2 linked regions of the Sporosarcina pasteurii genome follow. The protein of the gene in region 1 binds, or shares a complex with, the protein of each later gene. Links are inferred from orthologs where the notes say so. Each region holds a gene or a part of one and is shown on either strand. Other genes may lie near its edges. The genes, in order: metK and groL.

Region 1 (6,749 bases):
TCTCATTATGTATCGTTCTGCCGTCTTGTACACCGTGTCCAGGTAAATCACCCATGACGACATGAAAGTTGCTGCTTCTTAGTTTCTGAATAAACCACGCATACCGACTATGATGCTCGTACGCGTTGTGAATAATTGCAACAACTGCTTTTGGATGTCCTTCTGCTTCCCATTTCCACATGGACTATCACTCCTTCAAAATATAAAGTTTCTATATCGTTTATTATTTTATTTGTTAAGATTGATTATATACTATATAAGGAAGAGAGGAATAGTCAATGATTTATCCATACAAAGATAAAATGCCTCAAATCGATCCAACCGTATTTGTCGCAGACTATGCAACCATTACCGGGGATGTCACAATTGGTGCATATTCTTCCATTTGGTTTAACACTGTTATCCGCGGCGACGTTTCTCCAGTCATCATCGGTGAAAATGTAAGCGTTCAAGATTTAAGCTGTCTTCACCAAAGCCCAAACAAACCACTCATCATTGAAGATGACGCAATAATTGGGCACCAAGTTACGTTACATAGTTGTACGATTAAAAAAGGTGCGCTAATCGGCATGGGCGCAATTATATTAGACGGTGCAGAAATAGGAGAAGGCGCATTTATCGGCGCTGGCGCCCTAGTACCACCTGGGATGAAAATTCCGCCGCATACGCTTGCTCTAGGTTCCCCAGCAAAAGTTGTTCGGGAAGTAAATGACGCGGATCGTAAAGATATGGAAAGAATTGTTAGAGAGTATGCAGAAAAAGGACAGTATTATAAAAGCTTGCAGAAGTGATGGTAGAGTAAAATTTGGTTAGGGATTGCACTAGAAATGAACTTAAATCCACCAATCTTAAATTAAAAAAAGCGTCAGAAAGGGGTATTCCTTCTCTGACGCTTTTATTATTATTCGTTAATTAACTTCTTTAATTCTTCTGCTTTATCCGTTTGTTCCCAAGGCAATTCAACATCTGTACGTCCAAAGTGTCCGTAAGCTGCTGTCGCTTTGTAAATTGGGCGACGGAGGTCTAACATTTTAATAATGCCTGCTGGTCGAAGGTCGAATAGTTCACGGACGACTTCAACAAGTTTACTTTCCTCCACTTTACCTGTTCCGAATGTGTTAATCGCAATTGAAACAGGTTGTGCAACGCCGATTGCATAAGCAAGTTGCACTTCACAACTTTCTGCAAGACCGGCTGCTACAATGTTTTTCGCAACATATCGTGCTGCATAAGAAGCTGAACGGTCAACTTTCGTTGCGTCCTTTCCAGAGAATGCTCCGCCACCGTGACGTGCATATCCGCCGTATGTGTCGACGATAATTTTACGGCCAGTAAGTCCAGCATCCCCTTGTGGACCGCCAATTACGAAACGTCCTGTAGGATTAATGAAGAATTTCGTCTCTTCGTCAATTAATTCTGCAGGAACAACTGGTTCAATCACATATTGCTTAATATCTTCTTGGATTTGTTCCAGCGTAACATCAGGATCATGCTGTGTAGAAAGAACGATTGTATCAATACGAATCGGCTTGTCATTTTCATCATATTCCACTGTTACTTGTGTTTTACCATCTGGACGTAAGTATGCAAGTTGTCCATTTTTACGAACTGACGCTAATTGATGTGAAAGCTTATGTGACATACTAATTGGAAGTGGCATCAGTTCCGGTGTTTCATTACATGCGTAACCGAACATTAACCCTTGGTCTCCTGCTCCAATCGCTTCAATATCTTCATCAGACATTGACCCATCACGTGCTTCAAGTGCATTGTCTACCCCTGCAGCTATATCTGCTGATTGCTCATCAATTGCCGTTAACACAGCAGACGTTTCCCAGTCAAAACCATATTTTGCTTTCGTATAACCGATTTCTTTTACAGTTTCACGAACAACTTTTGGAATGTCTACATATGTTGTTGTTGTAATTTCACCCGCTACAAGTACGAGTCCTGTCGTAATTGTCGTTTCGCATGCAACACGTGCATTTGGATCTTTTTCTAAAATGGCATCTAAAATGGCATCCGATATTTGGTCGCACATTTTATCTGGATGACCTTCTGTTACAGATTCTGAAGTAAACAGTCGGCGATTTGTCATTGTATTTCCTCCTATATCCTACGAGATTGATACGGTACTCATTTTCCCATGTTAAGCCCCAAAGTATAATTAGGGGAATGGTTTTGCATAGTCCATCCAAGAGCTTTATACACGAGGATAAAGGGTAATTGTATATCAATTGCATCGGCCAATACTTTTGCCGAAAGCTTCACTTAGTCAGTAACAGATTCGCTCATTTAAAAATAAATTTTATTACACTCTTCCGGCCATGTGAATGTACAATGGCTAGATTTTCACTGACAAAAGTTTAAAAAAGCCTTTCACTCACGTCTATACATGAGGAAAGGCATGATTTCATAAGTACCCTTCACTCTTATCATCCAAGGATTTTCACCTTGCATCAGGTTTAGCACCTTTGCAAAATCTTTTTTAAGTATTTGCAGGTTGCCGGGTTTCACAGGGACTGCCCCTCCACCAGCTCGGGATAAGAGTATCCGTTCAATGATATATTGTACGAAAATTGATGTATGAAGTCAAATATTGTTGGCTATTTGATTGTGTTATCCTCATCTAATTTAATGATTAAGTTTCTCTCAATAAATTAGAATTAAAATTTTTTCAATAAATAGTACCGTGTTGCATCTGTTGTTCGTGCGTCCTCGTAAGTCGTTCTTCGTGAGGGCTCTTCCTGTGGGCTCACGCCTGCTCTAGAGAAATAATTTAGCCAGAAAAACGTTCGCCCAGAACGGAAATTAACCTTGTCCAAATTCCTATATTAATTTATTAAGAGGATACGTTATTCATTAACAAAACAAAATTTCTGAAAAGAGTAGAATAATAGTTGACTTTTAAATAGTATAGTATATTATTTTAATTGTGTTATACTAATTAGTGAGATAAAAGATAAATTGCCCAATGACTTGGGACTATATGAAAAGGACGGTACTCAATAATGATTTCAGCGAAAACTAGTGATTCACTTAATGAACTTCTATCTGGTGAAAATATTAACTTTCAACTTTCTGTGCCACAATTAGTTGAAAAGGCAACAACACGTGGAGAGGCGATTTTAACTGCGGATGGTGCAGTTAGCGCACAAACAGGTAAATATACAGGACGTTCTCCAAAAGATAGATACATCGTTGAAGAAGCGTCTTCTAAAGAGAAGATTGATTGGGGTACTGTCAACCGTCCGATCTCTTCTGAAATTTTCGATTCACTTTATACCAAAGTAGTGAACTACCTAAAAGAAAAAGATGAAGTTTTTGTATTTAAAGGATTTGCAGGCGCTGACCAAGCATCACGGTTATCAATTCAAGTCGTCAATGAATATGCATGGCACAACCTATTTGTCCATCAGTTATTTATTCGCCCTACTGAGGAAGAACTTGCAGAGCACCACGCACAATTTACAATTGTATCTGCTCCTACATTTAAAGCAGACCCAGCAATTGATGGAACAGATTCCGAAACATTCATTATCGTCAACCTAGAAAAACGCATTGTACTTATTGGTGGAACTGAATATGCAGGTGAAATGAAGAAATCAATCTTCTCCGTCATGAACTACTTGCTACCTGAAAAAGGAATCATGCCAATGCACTGTTCTGCAAACGTCAGTGACGACGGTGATGTTGCTTTATTCTTCGGGCTTTCTGGAACAGGAAAGACAACGCTTTCTGCAGATGCAGATCGTAAGTTAGTCGGCGATGATGAGCATGGCTGGTCCGATAACGGTGTCTTCAATATCGAAGGCGGATGCTACGCAAAATGTATCAATCTATCTGAAGAAAAAGAGCCTGAAATTTTTGGAGCAATTCGTTTCGGTTCTGTATTAGAAAACGTCGTTGTTGATGAAACAACACGTATTCCAGATTATGATGACGGTTCATTAACTGAAAACACACGCGCTGCTTATCCGATTCATAATATCGATAATATTGTAACGCCATCGGTTGCGGGTCATCCAAATACGATTGTATTCTTAACGGCAGATGCGTTCGGTGTATTACCACCAATTTCAAAATTAACGAAAGAACAAGCGATGTACCATTTTTTAAGCGGTTTCACATCAAAGCTAGCAGGTACTGAGCGTGGAATCACTTCACCAGAAGCAACGTTTTCAACATGCTTCGGGTCACCATTCTTACCACTTCATGCAACTGTTTATGCAGAAATGCTTGGAAATAAAATCGATGAGCACGGCGCACAAGTTTTCCTCGTTAATACAGGATGGACTGGTGGAGAATATGGCGTTGGAAGCCGTATGGAATTAAAATACACTCGTGCAATGGTACGTGCTGCACTTGCTGGAAAATTAGACAATGTTGAAACTGAAACAAATGAAATATTCGGTCTGCAAATGCCAACAGCAATTGAAGGTGTTCCAACTGAAGTTCTAAACCCGCGTAATGCATGGGCAGATAAAGATGCTTATGATCAAAAAGCGAAAGAACTTGCTCAATTATTCCATGAAAACTTCAAAAAGTTCGGAACAGTATCTGAGGATATTGTAACAAAAGGCGGACCCATTGCATAATGAAACTTTTAAAGCCCACAGTCATCTCTGACTAGTGGGCTTTTGCTTTTAGTTACACTTCCTCTGAATAATCTTGTCTTCTCATCCAATCGCATAAATCTTTCACGATTTTTGTATTTTGAACGGGTGGGATATGGTGTGTGAATTCGGGGAAATACCATGTTTCATATTGTTTATTATTTTCATGTAAAGCATTTTCAAGAATTTTTGCCTGCTCAATCGAAACATGTGCATCGAGCATGCCATGAATAATGAGTACGGGGGCTTCCAGTTCATTCAATCGATCTAGCACATTGCGTTCACGATAGGCATCTGCTTGGTTATTTGGTGTACCACCGATAACTCTCTTCATCATTCTACGCATATCTTTACGTTCTTTATATGTAAACACAATATCGGAAACGCCTGCCCATGTAACAACAGAAGTAATGTCATCGCGTAAAACCGCTGTCCATAGCGCCATAATCCCGCCGCGTGAAAATGCGAAAAGATGAATACGATTACGTCTTACCTTAGGATTTTGTTTTAATATATCTACAGCATTCACCGCATCTAACCGATCATCTCCAGCAAATTCGTCTCGTCCTTCCCCGCCCCGATTGCCGCGATAATAAGGGGCAAATACGACAAATCCATTTGAAGCTAAAAGTGCCATTCTAGAAGGTCTTACCATACCAACATGTTGGATACCACCGCGTAAATAAACGATGCCTTCATATCTTCCTTCTTTAATGGGCTCCGCCATTAAACCTTTCACTTTTAAACCGTCAGACCAATATGTAATTTCTTGTAATCTGACATTCGGATTTGGTGACGGATAGACTCGGACCTTTTCAATTGTTGCATTATCTTTCATTTGTCTCCACCCATCTCCGTAATTCAGTCATTCCTGTATCCTTCATATGAAAACTTAATGTTTTACATGCATCAAGCTCTTCATCCGTCATCCAAATAGCTCCTTCAGTTTCATGCAAAGTTGGATTTTCTTCAATCTCGTTAATTACGCCAGTAAAAACAGCTTTACAAAATGTGATATTACTTCGGACAAGGTATTCCGCAAATTGATGAACATTAGATATCGTTACACCCGTTTCTTCAAATGTTTCGCGAATGGCAGCAGCTTCAAGCGATTCCCCTAGTTCTGCTTTGCCACCTGGAAATTCAATTCCACGTGTACGATGTTTTGTTAACAACCATTTTTCTCCATGTTTTAATACGACAAGGACATGTCTTGCTGGTACTTCGAAACAATTCTTTCCAAATGACAACTCAACATGTCCACCTTGACTATCATGAAAAACAAGCATTCCATCACGTCCTTCTCTACTGAGTGTATCGAAGGTCGTTTCTTCATTCAACGAAAATATGGTAATTGCTCAATAAAGCGTTTCGTTGGTTTATCGGAAAATTCATGGATAATCGCATACACTTTCTTTGTTCGCAAATCAATATCGTGATTATCGCTGTCATAATGATACGGAACATAAGGTAAATGTGAGCGTAAAAAGTTTCTACGTTCAAGCCTATTCACTTGTTCAAATAAACGACGGAAAATTGGTACAAATTCTGGTTCGACCGCAATTTCGAATTCCCACGGCGCATCGTCTGGATAATGATATACACGTTGATCCGTGACGGATATATACAGCTTTCGTTTCGGCATCGTCTTCATCCTTTTTATTTTAGACTGTCCGTAAAAAATAAAAACATGCATGTCATTTAGACACGCATGTTTTTATTCAAACTTTTACATCGATTGCAGCACCTTTATGAGGATGGGCAATACTCGCATCTTTTGGTAGGCTTGCTAACATTTCAGCGGCTGCAGAAGTGTTCAGTTGTAGTGATTGATTCAAAACGCTCATTTGGACAGTCGATTGCAAACTTCTCAATTGACTGGCCATGATGGAACTTAACTCCATTAACCCATACCTCCCTTCCTACATACTAGCGACATTTTAAAATTTTTTTGAAGGGGAAACTTAACGATTGTCTTCTCCTAGGAAGGCATTGAGCATCCACTGGTGCTTTTCAATACTTTGATATGTCGCGTTTAGTAAATCCTCAGTCATATCGTCACCTGCGTCAGCAGCTAAATCCATACCTTTCTTTAATGAATTCATAATCTCGCCAAAGTCATTTGCAATTGTT
Region 2 (6,935 bases), 420 kb from region 1 along the record:
GAGCGATTGCCCCTGAACTGGCAATGAATAACCCGGATAAGTTTGAAAATACTGCAGCAAAGGCACCAGCAATGACAAACCCGAGCATCCATTTACCACCTAAAGCAGTTGCAATCGATGGGATGACCATATTGTCCCCGCCGGTAACTAGGTTTTGCATGACCTCAGGACTAGCATTTCCATCCAAAAAGATTGCCCGTCCAACAACACCAAGATAAATGGCAAAGGCGAAAAATAAACTAGCAATCCCAATTGCCATTACAGCCGACTTTCGAGCAGCCTTCGCATCTGGATTCGTGTAAAAACGAAGCAATATGTGCGGAAGCCCGAGTGTACCTAACGATAGTCCGATTAACATCGAAGCGGAATGCCAAAAGTTTGGATTGAATGCCCCAGCTTTTGCCCATGTTTCACCGTCAAATGCGATATCTTTTCCATCCGTTGTATAAGCTCCTGTACCAAATACAGTACCACTGAACTCACTAATTGCAGTTAAGATCTTCTGGTAATGAAATCCTCCGTAAATCGCGGCGGCTACCATAAGAACAAAAGCAAAGAAACGAATCCAAAGCTCCAACGCCTGGTTAATGGTTGTCCCCTTCATACCACCAACCCCGACATAGAAAATCATAACAACACTCGTAAAAATGATGCCAAATTCATAGGATGTCCCGAAAAACATGCTTAAAATTTGAGCAGCCCCTAGTAATTGGGGAGCTGCATAAAATCCTGATATGGCAAGAACAACGATGACAGCTACAACTCTTGCTCTTTTACTATGAAAACGATATGCAACAAAATCGGCAACCGTATAGGCACCGAATTTTCGTAACGGCCCCGCAATAAAAAGTGCCAAAAGTGTTAATCCAATCGTAAAGCTAAACGTATAAAAAGCGCCATCATAACCGATGGCAAAAGTTAATCCTGCCAACCCTAGAAAGGTTGCGGCACTTAAATAATCCCCACCGATTGCCGAACCATTTGTAAACCAGCCAAACCCCCGACCACCAACAAAGAAGTCACTCGCACTTTCGTTCTTTTTTGATAAGTACGTAATATAGACAATCGTCCCCAATAATAGGATTGTAAAAAGGTATTTCGGATCCAATAATAGTTGCATCATAGAACCGATTCCTCCTTACTGACTTGCTCACTTACCACTTCTTCCTTCTTTAACACAGGACTGACTTGTATACTCTTTTCCTTCTTCTCCTTCAGTTTTGCTTGTAAACTTTTCATTTCCCATCTTTCATAAAGCTTCGTGTGAAGATAAGCAATTATAAAAGCCATTGCCATCGCAACAATCGTCGTTAAAAACCAGCTATAAGACATGCCGCCTAACATTCTTGCAAATGCCCAATCTGGTTTAAACCAGTTTAATGCCGGAACGGAAAGAATAAAGATAAAGTAAACGATTGATAGCGATAATCCAGTTATAAATTCTGTTCTCACACTAGATTTTGTTTTATCATCTAATTTTGGTAGTTTTTTAATGTCAATCGTTTCACAAGGCTCGTCCGTCATAATATATTTTTCCTCTTCCAAATGAACACATCCCCTTCGTTCCTTAAATTTCATACCTCATGCGTCATTTCCCCACTCCGTATTTTTGATCGCTTGTCCTTGAATTTAATTTGGCGTGGAACTGAATAAGTACTAACTGGTTAGTTATTTTTGGCTAAAAGAAAACTCTTTATGTAAAAAGAGTCTTTAAATTCTGTTGATCTCTCTATTTTTCTAAGGTGATATGTTTTAAAAATGCTTGCTTCTAAGTACGTCCAAACCCCTTGAAATTTTTAAAAATCCCCAATTCTCCCCCTTTGAATTTGGTTCTCAGAATGATTACACAGCCACTGTGCCTATCGAAGGAATAAGCCTCTTCCCCCAAAGATGCCATTCTCTCCCGTGTTGCATGATTACTATTTCTGAAAAAGTCTTGACGGCTGCATTTAGCGATTCTCACCCGTTTCAGACTTTTTACTGATGCCTCAACAAAGCATTCTGTACTGGTCATCCTGACTCCACTTTACTTTAAATTGTTTCTCTTCCGACTAATCAGTCTTTTTGATTATACGAATCATTTCAATTTTAGTCAAGTAGCTTTGGGAGTAACCTATCAGTACACATACCAAACCTCCTAATATGACAGTTGCAAGCTAAAACAAGTGACATTTATAACTTATTTAAGTTGCATCTATCCTCTATAATTACGATATAAAATATGATTGAGAAGAGGATTAATCATGCGTACACTATTATTTCAAGGCTACCTTTGGGGGTATATTTTAAGTAAAGCAAACAAATCATTTACGATAAATAGATTAAACAAAGCAGGGTTGAACAAAGATAAACTAAAACTGATGGATAAAATCATTTTAAAGTGCACCAAAAACCTAATTAAAATCTCGGGTGCAGAACTGACCGTAACAGGTACAGAAAATATTCCTTTAGATGAACCAGTATTATATGTTAGCAATCATCAAGGGAATATGGACATTCCCATTTTGTATTCAACAGCTCCTCAAACAATGGCTTTTGTAGCTAAAAAAGAAATGGAGAAAATTCCGATGTTGGGCTATTGGATGAAAGAACGAGGATGTGTATTTATCAACCGGGAAAACGCTCGTAGTTCCCTAAAGGCCATTAACCAAGCAATCGTAGGTTTAAAAGCAGGTAATTCAATAGCAGTTTTTCCAGAGGGGACAAGAAGTAAAGGTCCTGAGATGGGAGACTTTAAGCCAGGTAGTTTACGAATTGCGATTAAATCAGGGGTCAAAGTCATTCCTGTAACCTTAAAGGATTCCTATAAATTAATCGGGAAAAAGGGCAAATGTACACCAGCAAAAGTTCATGTCCATTACGCTGAGCCAATCGATTCAAGAAACTTTAAAGATACAAATGAACTCGCTTCAGCAGTGTTAACACAAATAAAGAAACATTTATAACAAGCTCGTGATTGTTCGATAATAGGTGGACCAACTGTGCTGCCACTATTGAATAAAACAATACAGGGAATGCAAAAAGGCCTTTCACCAATTCAATGAATTGATGAAAGGCCTTTTTAATTTAAATGTCGTAGGATCATGAACAATAGAAGTGACCACTGTATGATGAAGTACGCTCTAACCCTTGGTAAAACAGGGGTTTAGAGTTTTCCTTACATCATTCCTGGCATGCCGCCCATGCCGCCCATATCTGGCATTCCGCCGCCTGCGTTTTCTTCAGGCAGGTTTGCGACAACTGCTTCTGTCGTCAAGAACATAGATGCAACAGATGCTGCGTTTTGTAGTGCTGAACGTGTAACTTTTGTTGGATCCACGATACCAGCTTCCATCATATTTACCCAGTCGCCTTCAGCTGCATCGAAACCAATGCCGATTTCTTCGCGCTTTAGACGGTCTACAACGATTGAACCTTCAAGGCCAGCGTTGTTCGCAATTTGACGAACTGGCTCTTCTAGTGCACGTAGAACGATATTTACACCTGTAGCTACGTCACCAGTTTCAGTTTCGTTAAGCTCTTCAACTTTCTTGTAAACGTTGATTAGCGCTGTACCTCCACCTGAAACGATTCCTTCTTCTACCGCTGCACGTGTTGAGTTTAATGCGTCTTCGATACGAAGTTTACGCTCTTTCAACTCAGTTTCAGTTGCTGCACCTACTTTAATTACTGCTACTCCACCTGCTAGTTTTGCAAGACGCTCTTGAAGTTTTTCCTTGTCGAACTCAGAAGTTGTATCTTCAAGTTGTGTACGGATTTGGTTCACACGGCCTTCGATTTGAGCTGCGTCTCCAGCACCTTCAACAATTGTTGTATGGTCTTTTGTCACAACTACTTTCGCCGCTGTTCCAAGTTGTGTAATTTGTGTTTCCTTTAGATCTAAACCTAAATCTTCAGTAATCACTTCTCCACCTGTTAGGATAGCGATGTCTTCAAGCATTGCTTTACGACGGTCACCGAATCCAGGTGCTTTAACCGCTACTGCGTTAAACGTTCCGCGAAGTTTGTTTACAACAAGTGTTGCAAGCGCTTCACCTTCAACGTCTTCAGCGATTAGTAAGATTGGCTTACCTTGTTGAACAACTTGCTCAAGAACTGGTAAGATTTCTTGGATGTTTGTAATCTTCTTATCTGTAATTAAAATGTAAGGGTTGTCCAATACAGCTTCCATTTTGTCTGTATCCGTTGCCATGTATGCTGATGCATAACCACGGTCAAACTCCATACCTTCAACAACGTCTAGCTCAGTTGTGAAGCCTTTTGATTCTTCAATTGTGATAACACCGTCGTTGCCAACACGCTCCATTGCATCTGCAATTAACGTACCTACTTCTTCATCACCTGAAGAAATCGCTGCAACTTGTGCAATTGACTCTTTTTCTTCAATTGGTTTAGAAATTACAGTTAGCTCTTCAATTGCTGCTGCAACTGCTTTTTCAATTCCTTTACGGATACCTACTGGGTTTGCCCCTGCAGTTACGTTTTTAAGTCCTTCGCTAATCATTGCTTGCGCTAGAACTGTAGCTGTTGTCGTTCCATCACCAGCAATTTCGTTTGTTTTAGATGCAACTTCAGAAACAAGCTTTGCACCCATATCTTCAAATTTATCTTCAAGCTCGATTTCACGAGCAATCGTTACGCCATCATTTGTAATTAATGGAGAACCAAACGCTTTCTCAAGAACAACGTTACGTCCTTTTGGTCCAAGTGTTACTTTTACTGTATTCGCTAATGTATCAACACCACGTTGCATTGCGCTACGTGCATCTTCGTTAAATTTAATTTCTTTAGCCATTTATATAATTCCCTCCTGAGTTTATACGTGTGGTTTTCGAATAAAAATTAGCCAATAATTGCTAAAACGTCAGTTTCACGTAGAATTAAATATTCGTTTCCTTCATATTTTACTTCAGTGCCGGAATACTTTGAGAAGATAATCCGATCGCCTTCTTTTACTTCTAAGTCGATACGCTGGCCGTTCTCTAGTACGCGTCCTGTACCTGCAGCGACTACTTTCCCTTCCTGCGGTTTCTCTTTAGCAGAATCTGGTAATACAATCCCACTTGACGTTTTTTCTTCAGCCTCAACCAATTCAATTACGATACGGTCACCTAATGGTTTCAACAAGTGAAACAACCTCCTCAAAATGATAATTAATATTTTAGCACTCAGTCAACTCGAGTGCTAACACAATAATCATCATAATAAACATCTAAGAATTTTGCAAGTAAAAGGCGTCCATTCAAATTCAAAAAGTTTTTATTACAAATTTTAAATCAACAAAACTATCCTCCTCTTTGCTTCCCTGCTATAAAAAGGATAAAATAACGAGAGTGATGATCGAAAGGATGTTTCAACTTGAAAAACTGGAAAATTTATCTGTATTTAATTTTGACATATATTATTATGCAATTGGCAAGTGTCGTGCTTGCAAGTCCATTAACGCAATATTTTAATGGCGATGCGGCCCTTTCTGCACAAGAAGCAAAATACCATGCTTTTGCCTGGTCTTTATTCACAACGAACTTATTAGCCGCCATTGTTTTTTACTTACTCTTCTTCCGCAAAAAGAATTTCTTTAAAATCTTTGATGGAAAACCTGCTTCAATTGGGATGACGATTGTTTGGGGAATCATTAGTTTCTTCCTTGCGCTATTTGGACAAATGCTCGCGGGCATCATTGAAATGACACTATTTGGAATCGAACCAGGTTCCGATAATACCGCACTACTTTCAGATATTGCAAAAGTATCACCCATTATTATCATCTCAATGGTCATCTTTGCACCACTTTTAGAAGAATTGATTTTCAGACGTGTATTATTCGGCGGACTATATCAAAAAACAAACTTTATTATCGCTGCAATTATTAGCGCCCTTGTCTTTGCGGTTGTCCACAACGAATTAGAACATACGCTTATTTATATGGCACCTGCACTTGTGTTCTCATTTGTTTATTACAAAACAAAGCGATTACTTGCGCCGATTATCGGGCACTTCATGATGAACGGATTCGTCGTGATTATCCAACTCAACCAAGACAAAATTATGGAACTTCAAAAACTACAACAATCTGTTATTATTAGCTTTTTCCAATAAAATGAGTTAAGTCAATTACTTCATTACTCATTTAATGAAGTAGAAATTTGTTTTCATTCATTAAAATACAGGCGTCTTCGTTGATTGGAGTGGAGGGTGGCGACTCCTGTGGAATTAGCGGGACAGGTGAGACCCCCGAAGGAGCGCCAGCGATGGAGGAGGCTCACCGCCCGCCCCACGGAAAGCGTCCACCCGGAACGGAAATCAACAGTTGCTGAATCTTCTTTTTCAAAAAAGATTTTCCCAATAAAAAACTTCCTTCTCAATCATTGGGAAGGAAGTTTTTTTATTCATTCATTTCTTCAATTTGACGCTGTTGTTCAGCCTTCAAATATTTTCGATACCCCATTCGAGAAATAAGTATGCTAATTTCATACAGTAAAAATAAGGGTACTGTCACAAATAAATGTGAAAATAAATCTGGCGGTGTAATAATAGCCGCTATGATAAATAATACGAAAAACGCATACTTTCTAACCTTAACGAGAATCGAAGGATTTAAAATACCTAATCGTGTTAAAAATAAAGTAAGTATAGGCATTTGAAAGATCAAGCCAAAAGGAATTGTAATTTGAATAAGAAAATTAAAATATTCATTAATCCCTAGCGTTTGTGTGATTTCAAGTTCATTCGCTAAAGCCATCGTGAACTTCATTATGTAAGGAAAGAGTATATAGTATGAAAATGAAATTCCGCCAAGAAATAGTAAAAATCCAAAGGGAATATAACTCAATGTCACTTTACGCTCTGTCTCATGAAGTCCTGGACTCACAAATGACCATAACTGATACGATAAAACTGGTGAAATCAGGATAAACGAGACAATCACAATGACT

The links.
Region 2: the proteins of metK (region 1) and groL are in contact, whole or in part, in a cryo-EM structure (PDB 8P4O), measured with the Escherichia coli proteins. The link is inferred for Sporosarcina pasteurii from one-to-one orthologs.

Annotation. Positions count from the first base shown.
Region 1 is NZ_CP160452.1:2,510,454-2,517,202, forward strand. Bases 1-2,787 are described here. They hold metK (methionine adenosyltransferase), read right to left. Parts: upstream 2,099-2,787; coding sequence 902-2,098; downstream 1-901. Other genes in these bases: AB1H92_RS11930 (alpha/beta fold hydrolase), read right to left, coding at 1-181; AB1H92_RS11935 (gamma carbonic anhydrase family protein), read left to right, coding at 279-791. Also shown: pckA (phosphoenolpyruvate carboxykinase (ATP)), read left to right, coding at 3,012-4,598; AB1H92_RS11950 (S9 family peptidase), read right to left, coding at 4,651-5,454; AB1H92_RS11955 (NUDIX domain-containing protein), read right to left, coding at 5,444-5,905; AB1H92_RS11960 (transposase), read right to left, coding at 5,953-6,261; AB1H92_RS11965 (putative motility protein), read right to left, coding at 6,338-6,520; AB1H92_RS11970 (Dps family protein), read right to left, coding at 6,581-6,749. UniProt on the Escherichia coli protein: Catalyzes the formation of S-adenosylmethionine (AdoMet) from methionine and ATP.
Region 2 is NZ_CP160452.1:2,928,301-2,935,235, forward strand. What follows is about bases 2,477-5,449. They hold groL (chaperonin GroEL), read right to left. Parts: upstream 4,796-5,449; coding sequence 3,158-4,795; downstream 2,477-3,157. Other genes in these bases: AB1H92_RS14130 (1-acyl-sn-glycerol-3-phosphate acyltransferase), read left to right, coding at 2,477-2,945; groES (co-chaperone GroES), read right to left, coding at 4,843-5,127; AB1H92_RS14145 (CPBP family intramembrane glutamic endopeptidase), read left to right, coding at 5,359-5,449. Outside these bases: AB1H92_RS14120 (cation acetate symporter), read right to left, coding at 1-1,123; AB1H92_RS14125 (hypothetical protein), read right to left, coding at 1,120-1,545; more of AB1H92_RS14130, read left to right, coding at 2,244-2,476; more of AB1H92_RS14145, read left to right, coding at 5,450-6,099; twin-arginine translocase subunit TatC, read right to left, coding at 6,386-6,935.